DNA from 3 places in the Aeromonas intestinalis genome. Region 3 is predicted to be linked to each of the others. Evidence: riboswitches for the same ligand, from Rfam matches in the RefSeq annotation. Region 3 holds a riboswitch; each other region holds the start of a gene.
The links. Region 3 has a riboswitch for cyclic di-GMP ahead of gbpA (N-acetylglucosamine-binding protein GbpA). Riboswitches for the same ligand answer to the same signal wherever they lie in the genome.

Region 1 (4,211 bases), on a different contig from region 3:
CGCCCTGCAGGGGCGCAACATGCAGCTCGAGGAGATCGCCACCATAGTGGACGAGGCCTCGGACGTGTTTCGCTTCAACCGGGGCCTGCTGCAGGGGGCCATCGAGCACATGGGGCAGGGGATCTCGGTGGTGGACAGGGAGCTCAAGCTGGTGGCCTGGAACCGGCGCTATATCGAGCTGTTCCACTATCCACACGGCCTCATCCAGGTGGGGCGTTCCATCGAGGAGATCATTCGCTACAACGCCGAGCAGGGGCTGTGCGGCCCCGGTGAAATTGAAGCCCATGTGGCGCGCCGGGTTGCCTTCATGCAGCGGGGCAGCCCCCACGTCTCGGCCCGGGAGCGGCCGGATGGCCGGGTGATCGAGATGCAGGGCAACCCCATGCCGGCGGGGGGCTTCGTCATGACCTTCACCGACATCACCCCGTTTCGGGCGGCGGAGCGGGTGCTGCGGGAAGCGAATGAGCACCTGGAGGCGCGGGTGGCGGAGCGTACCCGCGAGCTGTCGGCGCTCAACAGCCAGCTGCTGCTGGTGAACCAGCAGGTGGAGCGGGCCAATCACTCCAAGAGCCGCTTCCTCGCGGCGGTGAGCCACGATCTCACCCAACCCCTCAATGCCGCCAAGCTGTTTACCTCCTCCCTGCTGGAGATGCTGCCAGGGGAGCAGGGAGTGGAGCAGAGGGCTGAGCAGATCCGGATCGCCCGCCACATCGACGATGCTCTGGGGGCGACCGAGGATCTCATCACGGATCTGCTGGATATTTCCCGGCTCGAAGCGGGCAAGTTCAAGGCGAAGAAGCTGGACTTCGCCCTGCGGGACGTGTTCGACAACCTCAAGGCAGAGTTCGGGGTGCTGGCCCAGGCGGGGGACATCCAGTTCTCCGTGGTGGAGAGCGGGCTCGCGGTCCACAGCGACGTGCGTCTGCTGCGCCGGGTGCTGCAAAACTTCCTCACCAATGCGTTTCGCTACAACCCGGGGGGGCGGGTGCTGCTCGGCTGTCGCCGGCTCGGGAACAAGGTGCGCATCGAGGTGTGGGACAACGGTCCCGGCATCCCCTACGACAAGCAGGAGACCATCTTCGACGAGTTCTCCCGTCTCGATCACTCCCGCACCGCCCGCGAGCAGGGGCTCGGCCTCGGGCTCGCCATCGCCCGCGGCATCTCCCTGGTGCTGGGCCATCAGCTCTCGCTGCGCAGCTGGCCGGATGTGGGCTCGGTGTTTGCCATCACCCTCAATCTTGCGGCTCGCCCCGTGCAGCCACAACCGGTGGCAGCCCCCGTGGTGCGGGACAGCCAGCTGGAGGGGGTCAGGATCCTCTGCATCGACAACGAGGAGGACATCCTCACTGCCATGGCCTCCCTGCTGGGGCGTTGGGGTTGCGAGGTACGCTGTGCCCAGAGTCAGGCCCAGGCGGAGGATCTCATTGCAGGTGGCTTCCTGCCGCGGCTGGTGCTGTCGGATTATCACCTCGATGACGGCAAGACGGGGCTGCAGGCCCTGCACATGATCCGGCTGGCCCATGGCAATGGCATCGACGGCATCATCATCAGTGCGGATCGCAAGAGCGAGTTGCAGGCCCAGATCCGTGAACACGGTTATGGCTATATCAGCAAACCGGTCAAACCCCTCAAGCTCAGGGCCCTGATGAACAGCCTGCTGCTACCCATTGCGTGACTGCATTCACAGAATCCATCTTTGATTGGATGGGGTGATAATGGTTATCAATCCATACTATCGGCGACGTTGTTATCTTTTGGCTGCCTGATCGCAGCCAACTGTCAATAGTGAGTCCCGGTCACTGTCATATTTACTAGGTGGCGGGGCCAGCTCTCTCATCTATAGTCATTCGGCGATTATTTTCGTCGCAAATCAAGTTGTGCAAAAAGGCAAACCGGGTGAAAGCCCGGGACGCAAAGCCTCCGGTCTAAGGGTCCGAGTACCTAAGATAGCGGGGCCACCACAGGTTGTATCGTCCATGGAGCCAAGCCATGGTGACGATGTTGTCTGCGTTACCTGTCAGGTTGCGTTGCCTTTTTCGTTGTTCATACCAATAACGAAATAAGGAAGTTCAACTATGTTCAGTCCAAAACATTCCCTGCTGGCCTTGCTGGTCGGGGGGATCTGCTCTACCTCCGCCTTCGCCGCCGCCCCTGGTAAACCCACCATTGGGTCGGGGCCCACCAAGTTCGCCATCGTTGAAGTCGATCAGGCTGCCACCTCTTACAACAAGCTGGTCACCGTCCACAAGGATGGGGCCCCGGTCAGCGTGACCTGGAACCTCTGGTCCGGTGATGTGGGCCAGACCGCCAAGGTGTTGCTCGATGGCAAGGAAGTGTGGTCCGGCGCCGCCAGCGCGGCGGGTACCGCCAATTTCAAGGTCACCAAGGGTGGCCGCTACCAGATGCAGGTGGCCCTGTGCAACGCCGATGGCTGCACCCTCTCCGACAAGAAGGAGTTGATGGTCGCCGACACGGACGGCAGCCATCTGGTCCCCCTCAAGGCGCCGCTGCAAGAGAACAACAAGCCCTACGTCAACAAGTCCGGCAAGGTGGTGGGTGCCTACTACGTGGAGTGGGGTGTCTATGGTCGCAAGTTCACCGTGGACAAGGTCGCGGCCCAGAACCTGACCCATATCCTCTATGGCTTCACCCCCATCTGCGGCGGTAATGGCATCAACGACAGCCTGAAAGAGATCTCCGGCAGCTTCGAGGCGCTGCAGCGTGCGTGCGCCGGTCGCGAGGACTTCAAGGTCGCCATCCATGATCCCTGGGCAGCGATCCAGATGTCGCAAGGCAACCTCAGCGCCTGGGATGAGCCTTACAAGGGCAACTTCGGCAACCTGATGGCCCTCAAACAGGCTTATCCGGACCTCAAGATCCTCCCTTCCGTGGGCGGCTGGACCCTGTCCGACCCCTTCTACTTCCTGGGGGACAAGACCAAGCGTGACACCTTCGTCGCTTCGGTCAAAGAGTTCCTGCAAACCTGGAAATTCTTCGATGGCGTGGATATCGACTGGGAGTTCCCGGGCGGTCAGGGCGCCAACCCCAGCCTGGGTGGCCCGGCTGACGGTGCCACCTATGTGGTGCTGATGAAAGAGCTGCGCGTCATGCTGGATGAACTGGAAGCCGAGACCGGCCGCCAGTATGAGCTGACTTCGGCCATCAGCGCCGGCGGCGACAAGATTGCCAAGGTCGACTATCAGGCGGCCCAGCAGTACATGGATTACATCTTCCTGATGAGCTACGACTTCAGCGGCGCCTTCGATCTGAAGAACCTGGCTCACCAGACCAACCTGTTTGCCTCCAACTGGGATCCTGCCACCAAGTACACCACCGACAAGGGCGTCAAGGCGCTGCTCGGCCAGGGGGTCACCCCGGGCAAGGTCGTGGTGGGGGCGGCCATGTATGGTCGTGGCTGGACCGGGGTCAATGGCTACTCGGCCGGCAGCCCCTTCACCGGCACCGCCACCGGCCCCGTCAAGGGCACCTGGGAGAACGGTGTGGTGGATTATCGCGACATCGTCAACAACCGCATGGGCGCGGGCTGGGAGCAGGGTTATGACGAGGTGGCCGAAGCGCCATATGTCTTCAAGGCCAGCACCGGGGATCTCATCAGTTTCGACAACGATCGGTCGGTCAAGGCCAAGGGGCAGTATGTGCTGGCTAACCAGCTCGGCGGTCTGTTCGCCTGGGAAATCGATGCGGACAACGGTGACATCCTCAACGCCATGCACGAGGGGCTCGGTCACGGTGAAGGCACCACGCCGCCCGCCAACAAACCACCGGTGGCCAACGCCGGCAGCGATCTGAGCGTCACCGGCCCGACCGAGGTGACCCTCAATGGTTCCGCTTCCCATGATCCCGAGAGCGGCGTGCTGACCTACGCCTGGAAGCAGGTCTCCGGCCCGCAGGTCTCCCTGCTTGACGCCACCCAGGCCAAGGCTCGTGTGGTGCTGGACGGCGTCAGTGCGGACATCAATCTGGTGTTCGAGCTGACGGTGACCGACGATCACAACCTCACGGCCAAGGATCAGGTGGTGGTGACCAACAAGGCGCCGCAGCCGAACCTGGCTCCCGTGGTCACAGTGCCGGCCACCGCCACCGTGGAGTCCGGCAAGCAGGTGACCATCAAGGCCACCGCTTCGGATCCCAACGGCGACACCCTGACCTATCAGTGGAGCCTGCCGGCGGGTCTGACCGCCACTGGTCAG
Region 2 (4,211 bases), on a different contig from region 3:
CAGTCATCACCAACCTCAGAGCGGCATGCGCATGATGTCATCGAAGCCGGTCATCAGCTTGTTGCGCACCTGCATCAGGGCGGAAAAGCTGAGGCCGGCCTTCTGGCTGGCCACCATGGCCCCCACCAGATCGTCGCTCTGACCCGCATCGACTGCGGTCATGAGCCTGGACGCTATATTCTGCTGTTCGTTCACCCGCCCGACGACATCTTTCATGGCATCGCTGAACGAGACAGTCGATGCCTCGTTTGGTTCGATGGAAGGGGCTTGGTTGGCGACTCGCTGCATTTCCTGCATCTGCTGCAGGAGTGTCACCTGTGATGACATCATCTCAATCTTCACTCGGTTATCCCTTAGTTCTGAATCTGCTGCTCGACATCGATGCCTTGCTCACGCATGGCCGCCAGCTTGTATCTAAGTGCCCGGGTCGTCATCCCGAGGGCTTCCGCCGTCCGGGTGCGGTGACCACGAAAACGGCGCAACGTCTCCAGGACGAATTGAAATTCCGCATGCCGCTTGGTCTCGCTGAGCCCCTCGGGGGCCGCGAGGGCCTGCGATAACGGGTTGTCGGCCTCCGCTGCGTAATGGGGCAGCATCAAATCGACGGCCTGAATATGCAATCCGCGAGCCATAATTAAGGCCCGCTGGATGACGTTATCCAGTTCACGGACATTGCCGGGCCAGTCGTAGGAGAGCAGCTGCCTGCTGGCCCCCTCGCTCAGCCGATAACCCTGCTGGGCGGCGTAGCGTTCGATGAAGTGGCTGGCCAGGGGCAGGATGTCGTCGGGCCGCTCCCGCAGGGCGGGCCAGTTCATGGGCAGCACATCGAGCCGATAGAACAGGTCTTCGCGAAACTCCCCCTGTGCCACCAGCGCCCTCAGATCCCGGTTACTGGCGGCGATGATCCGCACATCCAGCGGGATCACCTGATGGCTGCCGAGTCGCTCCACCTCTTTCTCCTGCAATACCCGCAGCAGCTTGGCCTGCAGCGCCAGGGGCAACTCTGAGATCTCGTCCAGCAGCAGGGTGCCCCCCTGGGCCAGCTCGAACTTGCCCTGCTGGCTGGCGGTGGCGCCGGTGAAGGCCCCCTTGCTGTGACCGAACAGAATGGACTCGAGCATGGCCTCGGGGATGGCGGCGCAGTTGATGGCCACGAAGGGTTTGTTCGCCCGGTTGGACATGTCGTGGATGTAGCGGGCCAGCCGCTCCTTGCCCGTCCCCGACTCGCCACCAATGAGGATGGTGGCCGAGGTCTTGGCGGCGCGCCTGGCGAGTTGCAGCACCTGCAGGCTCAGGGCAGAGGTCGCGACCAGGTTGGGAATGGCCTGGCGCAGTCGCAAGGCCCCCCTCACCACATCGAGGATCTGGCGCTGGCTGAAAGGCTTGATGATGTAGTCGATGGCGCCGGCCCGCATGGCTTCCGCCGCCAGATAGGCCTGATCCTCATTGACCAGGATGACGCAGTCGGCCCCCGTCAGCTCATGCACCCTGGAGGGGCCGGCTTCGGTCATGACCGCCATGTCGAGCAGGATGAGATCCACCGAATGGCAGGAGAGGAATTGCTTGGCCCGGGAGATGGAATCCTGGCAGGAAACCCGGTAGCCGGAATTCAACAACATCTCCCCAATATCGTTTCCATTTGATAACGATGAGGAGACAAATAATAAATGTGCGTGCGATTCAACACCGACGGGTATTGAATTTTCCTTGATAGATAAATCAGAAAACATATTAACCCGAACCTGTGATTGCACATGAATCAATCAACAGAACTGACCGTGACAAATAAAAACGCACCACGACAAGAATAACGCTTCTTAATTGAGCGTTTACCTTATAGTGGTATGAAAACAAGGCGAGAATCATGGCCTTGGTAACCCCGCTATCGTTAGCATCAATGCTGTTAGACCGGAGGCTTTGCGTCCTGACTTTTCAGTTCAGTTTGCCTTTATCATGCGACGACCCGTATTAGGATGGCATGGCTTTGTTATCCTTAAAGCCATGAGATACACCTGATTGTTTGTATTTTGTTATTTATTCCAGTGTGCATCACGTCAAAAGCCGTCACATCATAACGGCTTTATATGACAATTCAAGTAGATATGCGGAATAACCACTTCCTGATCAAGATGTTGACATGGCAATTCAACTTCAGCCGAGGGTGCCAATTACCTCCACCCGCAAGTCTTCCGGTATCTCGTTATAAGAGAGCACTTTGAGACCTTTTGAGAAGGAGCGGGCATAGCGGGCGATCAGGGGCCTGAGCTGGGGCATGACCACCAGCACGGGGGCATAGCCCTGCTGCTGCAACTGCTCCTTCACCAGCGGCATGTTCTGCTGCAACTGGGCGAGCAACTGGGGATCGACCGGGAAGCTGTCCAACTGGATCTTGCCCTGCTGCTGGGACTGGTTCATGGCGCTCAGCAACGTCTGCTCCAGCCTGTCATCCAGGGTGAAGGCCGCCAGGATGTCCCTAGAACCGATGGCCTGCCTGACGATCTGCCGCCTCAGGGCACAGCGCACATCCGAGGCCAGCAGCACGGGATCCTTGGTCAACTCGCTCGCATCCAGCAAAGTGGTGGCTATGGTGCGGATGTCGGTGAGGCTGATCTGCTCCTTGAGCAACTGGCGGAACACCCGCAACTGCTGCATCTGGGTCAGGGCCAGGTTGAGCTCCTCCGCCAGCCGGGGGGACTGGACCGCTAGGTACTGGCCCAGCTTGCCCACCTCGTCATGGCCGAACAGCACATCCAGCTGCTCCCTCAGCAGCTTGCTGGTATGGGTGGCGATGACGGTGGCGGAATCCACCACTGAATAACCCAGGTTCAGCGCCTTGGCCTTGTTGTCCGGGGAGATCCAGACCGCGTTCATGCCGTAGGCCGGATCCTGGGTCAGCTCGCCATCCAGAGCGCCATAGGTCTCCCCGCTACTGATGGCCATCAGCCGCTGACAATCCACGTTGCCCATGGCCAGGGCGATGCCGGAGAGCTTGATGCGATACTGGTCCGGCTGCAGTTGCAGGTTGTCCCGCACCCGGATCTCGGGCAGCAGGAAGCCATATTGCTCGGAGAGGGTCTTGCGAATGCCGCGCACCCGGGCCAGCAGCTCGGCCCCCTTGTCCGCCTCCGCCAGGGGCACTAGCCGATAGCCGAGTTCGATGGCGACCGTGTCCACGGGGGCGAGATCCTGCCAGTCCAGCCCCTGTGGCTCGTGCTGCACCATCTGCCGGGTCAGCTCCTCGGCCGCATCCAGCGCCGGATCCTGGGCCCTGCGCTTGCTGACGCTCCAGCCGGTCCAGGCCAGCACGGCGGCGAAGCTGAGGAAGGCCAGCATGGGCATGCCCGGCACCAGCCCCAGGATCAGCATGATGGTCGCCGCCGTGTAGATCACCCGGGGCGAGGCCAGGATCTGCTGGCCGACCTGATCCGACATCTCCCCCTCGTCGCTGACCCGGGTCACTATGATGGCCGCGGCGGTGGACATCAGCAGGGAGGGGATCTGGGCGACCAGACCATCACCTATGGTGAGCAGGGCATAGATGCGAAACGCATCGGAGACCGGCAGGGAGTGCTGGAAAATACCGATGGCCAGGCCACCCACCAGGTTGATGATGAGCACCAGCAGACCGGCGATGGCGTCACCGCGCACGAATTTGGAAGCCCCGTCCATGGCGCCGTAGAAGTCGGCCTCCCGGGCTATCTCCTCCCGGCGGGTCTTGGCCTGATGCTGGTCCAGGATGCCGGCGTTGAGATCGGCATCGATGGCCATCTGCTTGCCCGGCATGGCGTCCAGGGTGAAGCGGGCGGAGACCTCGGAGATCCGCTCTCCCCCCTTGGTGATGACCACGAAGTTGATGATCATCAGGATCACGAACACCACCAGACCGACCACATAGTTGCCGCCGATGACCACTTCACCGAAGGCCTGGATCACCTTGCCCGCGGCCTCGTGCCCCTCGTGACCGTGCAGCAGCACGACCCGGGTGGAGGCGACGTTGAGGGACAGTCGCATCAGGGTCGCGACCAGCAGCACGGTCGGGAACACGGAGAAGTCCAGCGGTCGGCGGGCCGAGACGGAGACCAGCAGCACCAGCACCGCCAGCACTATGTTGAAGGTGAACAGGGCATCCAGCAGCCAGCCCGGCAGAGGCAGGATCATCATCGCCAGTATGGCCAACAGCATCAGCGGGATAGCTGTATAGGATTGGGTCA
Region 3 (4,211 bases):
CAGCACGGCAGCCGGAGTGCGCTCGGCGTCCTCCATGGCATAGAGATCCCGTTCGAAGTAGGAGACCAGGGCGATCTGCCGCTCGTTGAAGGCCCGAAACGGCTGGCGAGCCTCGATCATGGCCTTGATGAGGTCATCCGGGATCGCTTCCCCCGCCTCATTGCGGGCGTACCCCTTGAGCCAGTCCGCATCGTCCAGCAGGCTGTCGCAGAACATGGATTGCGTCTCCGCATAGGCCATGGAGGTGGGCGGGAACTCCTGGGAGAAGCAGGGGGCGTTGCCGGTGACGTTGGCAAAATGCGCCGCGTGCCCCCCCTCGTGGAACAAGGTGTTGAGGCCATTCCAGCCGCTGCCCACCTGGGCGGGGTTCGCCAGACTGGTGAAGTTGACCACGGCAGGCACCCACTCTCCCTCCTGCCAGAAGCTCGGCACCGGGCCATGGCAGAAGCCGTTCTCGTATTTCCCCTCCCGGGTCAGCAGATCCAGGGTCAGGGTCGCCTCCCGGTACTGGATGCCGAGGCGACGGAAGCTCTCGACCCAATCCTTCAGGGCCCGGGAGAAGGGCACGTAGGGGTCGAGCTGACGGGTCACGTCGCCGCTCACGAAATAGCGCAGGTTGTGGGGCAGCAGCGCCGCCTCCCCCTTGGCGCCCTTCAATTCGGCGAGGCCCAGGTGCACCCGATCCTCGGTGCGGGCGATAAAGTCATCCAACACCGTAAACAGCTGCTCCGGGCTCATCTGCTCGTTCTTGCGCACCTTGTAGTCGAAGTAATCCCGATAGCCCATGGCGCGAGCGAAGCGGTTGCGAAGCGTGACGATGGCCAGATAGCCGTTGTCGACCACCCACTGCTCCAGGGTATGGAACATGGCGAGCGCGCTCTGGCGCACCGCCTCATCCGCACTGGCCGCGAGGGAGGCACTGGCTGCCGGCAGGCTGCCGGACACCTGCCGCCCCTGCTCGTCCAGCAGGGTCAGCTTGAGCTCCTTGCGACGGGCGAACAGCTCTGCCTCGGCGGCCACCAGTTCGTCCATCAGCACCGCAGCCTGCGGGTCCTCGATGACGTTGCACTCGAAGAAGGCTATCCAGCCCCCGAGCCCCCGTTTGAGATCCGCCCCTTCGGCCTCGGCCAGCATGGCCCGCAAGACCGGCAGGCGGGTCGGATCGGCGCAGAATGCCTTGTAGGCCTGTTCGGCGGCGGTGAACCCGGCCTGATCATCGCTGGTGCCCATGTAGGTGGACCAGAAGAGATCCTCCTTGCGCCTGTGTACCTTCAGGTAATCGGCATTGAGCTGGTTCAAGTAATTCCTGGCAGTGGAAATCATAAGGTCCCTCTTTTTATCGGCGGCCACTGGCCGGCCGTTCCTTTTTGATGGCGCCCTGACAGCAGGGCGGGTGCGCGAGGATGCGCCTCATCACGCTAGCAAAAGCGGGCTCCGCTGTCTGCCGCGAACAAGGGATTATCTTCGTGAATGGAGTCTTCCTGGCGGCGCTGGGTGCCGGTGGCAGGGAGGCCGGGGCCACATCGGGGAATAAAATCAAAAAGTGGCGTATTGGCTCTACTCCGATGAGAACAAGCTGTAAAGATTTACACTTAATAATTCAATAGAAAGAAGTCATGATGGGAGCGTCGTAGTCAAACGCGACACCATGACCCATTTTGTAGTCATTTGGCAAACTGGTTGAAAGGCCAGGACGCAAAGCCTCCGGTCTAAAGACATGTCGTCCAGGATAGCGGGGTTGCAGCACAGTGTTTCGGGAAACTCCCCTGCCAACTTGACTGCCCACATCTATCGAACAGAGGAATGTATGGCAGCAACTATTCAACTCAATCACCTCACGGCGGCGCTCGCACTGCTGGCCAGTGGCGGCGTGCTCGCTCACGGCTACATCAGCCAGCCGGAGGCACGCAACTACCTGTGCAAGACGGGTGGCAACATCCAGTGCGGCGCCATTCAGTGGGAGCCCCAGAGCCTGGAGGCGCCGTCCGGCTTCCCCGCTGGCGGCCCGGCCGATGGTCAGATTGCCGCCGCCGGCCATCCGCAATTTGGCGAGCTCAACGCCCAGACCAGCGATCGCTGGACCAAGCGCGACGTGAAAGCCGGCCCCTTCGCCATCAGCTGGACCTTCACCGCCAACCACACCACCCGCAACTGGCGCTACTACCTCACCAAACAGGACTGGGATCCGAACCAGCCGCTGACCCGGGCCTCCTTCGACCTCACCCCCTTCTGCGTCATCGACGGGGGCATGGTGCAACCGCCCAAGCAGGTTACCCACAACTGCGTCCTGCCTGCCCGTACCGGTTATCAGGTGATCCTGGGTGTCTGGGAGGTGGGGGATACCACCAACAGCTTCTACAACCTGATCGACGCCCGCTTCGAGGGTGGCACCCAGCCCCCCCTGAGCTGGAGCCAGGGCGGGACCATCTATCCCTCCATCGATCTCGCGGCCGGTGACAAGGCCATGATCCGGGTGTTCGATGCAAGCGGCGAGCGCACGGATCTGCAGACGGTGCTGACCATCGCCAGCACCGAGCAGGGTCAGAAGAACAACTGGGCCCACGCCCTGGCCAGCAAGATCAACGGGGAACAGAGCCAGATCCGCGCCGGTCAGCAAGGAAGTGACGGCCAGTTCAATCCCGTCTACGGCCAGAACCCTGTCTTCCTCAAAGCAGGCAGCAACTTGCAACGGGTCGAGATCCAGCTCGAGCAGCAACAACCGCCGATCGGTGACAGCGTCAGCGTGAGCGGCCTGGAGAGCGAGTACTTGCTCGATGGCGGCAAGCTGACCCTGAGCTTCACGGTCGCGGCGCAAGGGGATCTCGCTGTCACCAACACCCTCTATGACCATGGTGGCGTCGCCAGGGGTCAGAGCAGCGCCGACATCAAGGACAGCAGCCAGAGCTTCACCATGTCGCTGACCGGGTTGAGTGCCGGCCATCATCAACTGGTGATCACGGGCAAACCCAAATCGGGAGGCGCGGCCGTGCAGCAGACCCTGGATCTGATGCTCAAGGATCCGGCCAGTGGCGGTGACTATCAGTACAGCTTCCCCGAGGGCGTGGCCGCCTACACCGCCGGCACCAAGGTGCTGCAACCCAAGAACGGCAAGATCTACCAGTGCAAGCCCTTCCCCTACAGCGGCTGGTGCAGCCAGTGGGCGAGCACAGCCACCCAGTATGAGCCGGGCATTGGCTCCCACTGGCAGGAGGCCTGGACCTTGCTGCCATAATCGTCTTGAATGCAAAACAGGGAGCCCGAGGCTCCCTGTTTTTTATGGCGATTCACTCAGATCTGGTAATCGAGCGCCGCATCGTTGCGCAGAGCCCGCGCCTGGATGTCTGCCAGCGCCAGTTCCGGGTTGCAGAGCTGGATGAACTGCCAGGCGAAATTGTGCTGGAACTGCCCCTGCTTGAGGCCGATCCAGGCGGTGTGGGGGGCAAACAGCCGGCTGCCATCGAGTTGCACCAGACCCTTGTCCCGCTGGCCGTTGAAGGCCATGTCCGCCAGTATACCCACCCCCATTTCCAGCTCGACATAGGTCTTTATGACGTCGGAATCCTGAGCCGTCAGCAGGATCTGCGGCACTATCCTGGCTTCGGCAAACGCTTCATCTACCCGCACCCGTCCGGTCAGCCCCGCCTGATAGGTCACGATGGGCCATTGCGCCAGCGCCGCCAGGGTCAGCTCCCGTTCGGCGGTGAGGGGGTGCTGCTCCGGCACCACTATGTTGTGATGCCAGCGGTAGTAAGGAAACGCCACCACTCCTTCGCTCTTGTCGAGCTGTTCGCTGCTGATGCCGATGTCCACTTCGCCGGTCTGCACCAGCCGCACTATCTCCTCCGGGCTGCCTTGGCGCAGCTCCAGCTGCACCAGCGGGAACTGCTCGCGAAACGCCTTCACCACCCGTGGCAAGGCATAGCGCGCCTGGGTGTGAGTGGTCGCGACCAGCAAGCGGCCCGAGTCGCGGTTGGCGAAGGTGCTGGCCAGTTTGCGGATGTTGTTGGCGTCATTGAGGATGCGCTCGGCGATCACCAGCAGCTCCTTGCCGGGCTCCGTCATGCCGAGCAGCCGCTTGCCGTAACGGATGAAGAGCTCCAGCCCCAGCTCTTCCTCCAGCTCGCGGATATGGCGGCTGACCCCGGACTGGGAGGTAAACAGGGCATTGGCGACCTCGGTCAGGTTGTAGTCCCGCCTTGCCGCTTCCCGAA

Region 1: another riboswitch for cyclic di-GMP. It lies ahead of ACW5W7_RS15825 (glycosyl hydrolase family 18 protein); the one in region 3 lies ahead of gbpA (N-acetylglucosamine-binding protein GbpA).
Region 2: another riboswitch for cyclic di-GMP. It lies ahead of lafK (lateral flagellar response regulator transcription factor LafK); the one in region 3 lies ahead of gbpA (N-acetylglucosamine-binding protein GbpA).

What each region holds. Positions count from the first base shown of each region.
Region 1 is NZ_JBSTYK010000012.1:108,302-112,512, forward strand. It holds gene ACW5W7_RS15820 (hybrid sensor histidine kinase/response regulator) at 1-1,675, shown strand, start outside; cyclic di-GMP riboswitch class I at 1,877-1,963, shown strand; gene ACW5W7_RS15825 (glycosyl hydrolase family 18 protein) at 2,076-4,211, shown strand, end outside.
Region 2 is NZ_JBSTYK010000008.1:188,084-192,294, forward strand. It holds gene lfiE (lateral flagellar hook-basal body complex protein LfiE) at 16-342, opposite strand; gene lafK (lateral flagellar response regulator transcription factor LafK) at 354-1,616, opposite strand; cyclic di-GMP riboswitch class I at 1,870-1,957, opposite strand; gene lfhA (lateral flagellar biosynthesis protein LfhA) at 2,152-4,211, opposite strand, start outside.
Region 3 is NZ_JBSTYK010000020.1:62,626-66,836, forward strand. It holds gene ACW5W7_RS19535 (M3 family metallopeptidase) at 1-1,323, opposite strand, end outside; cyclic di-GMP riboswitch class I at 1,661-1,746, shown strand; gene gbpA (N-acetylglucosamine-binding protein GbpA) at 1,808-3,232, shown strand; gene cbl (HTH-type transcriptional regulator Cbl) at 3,289-4,211, opposite strand, start outside.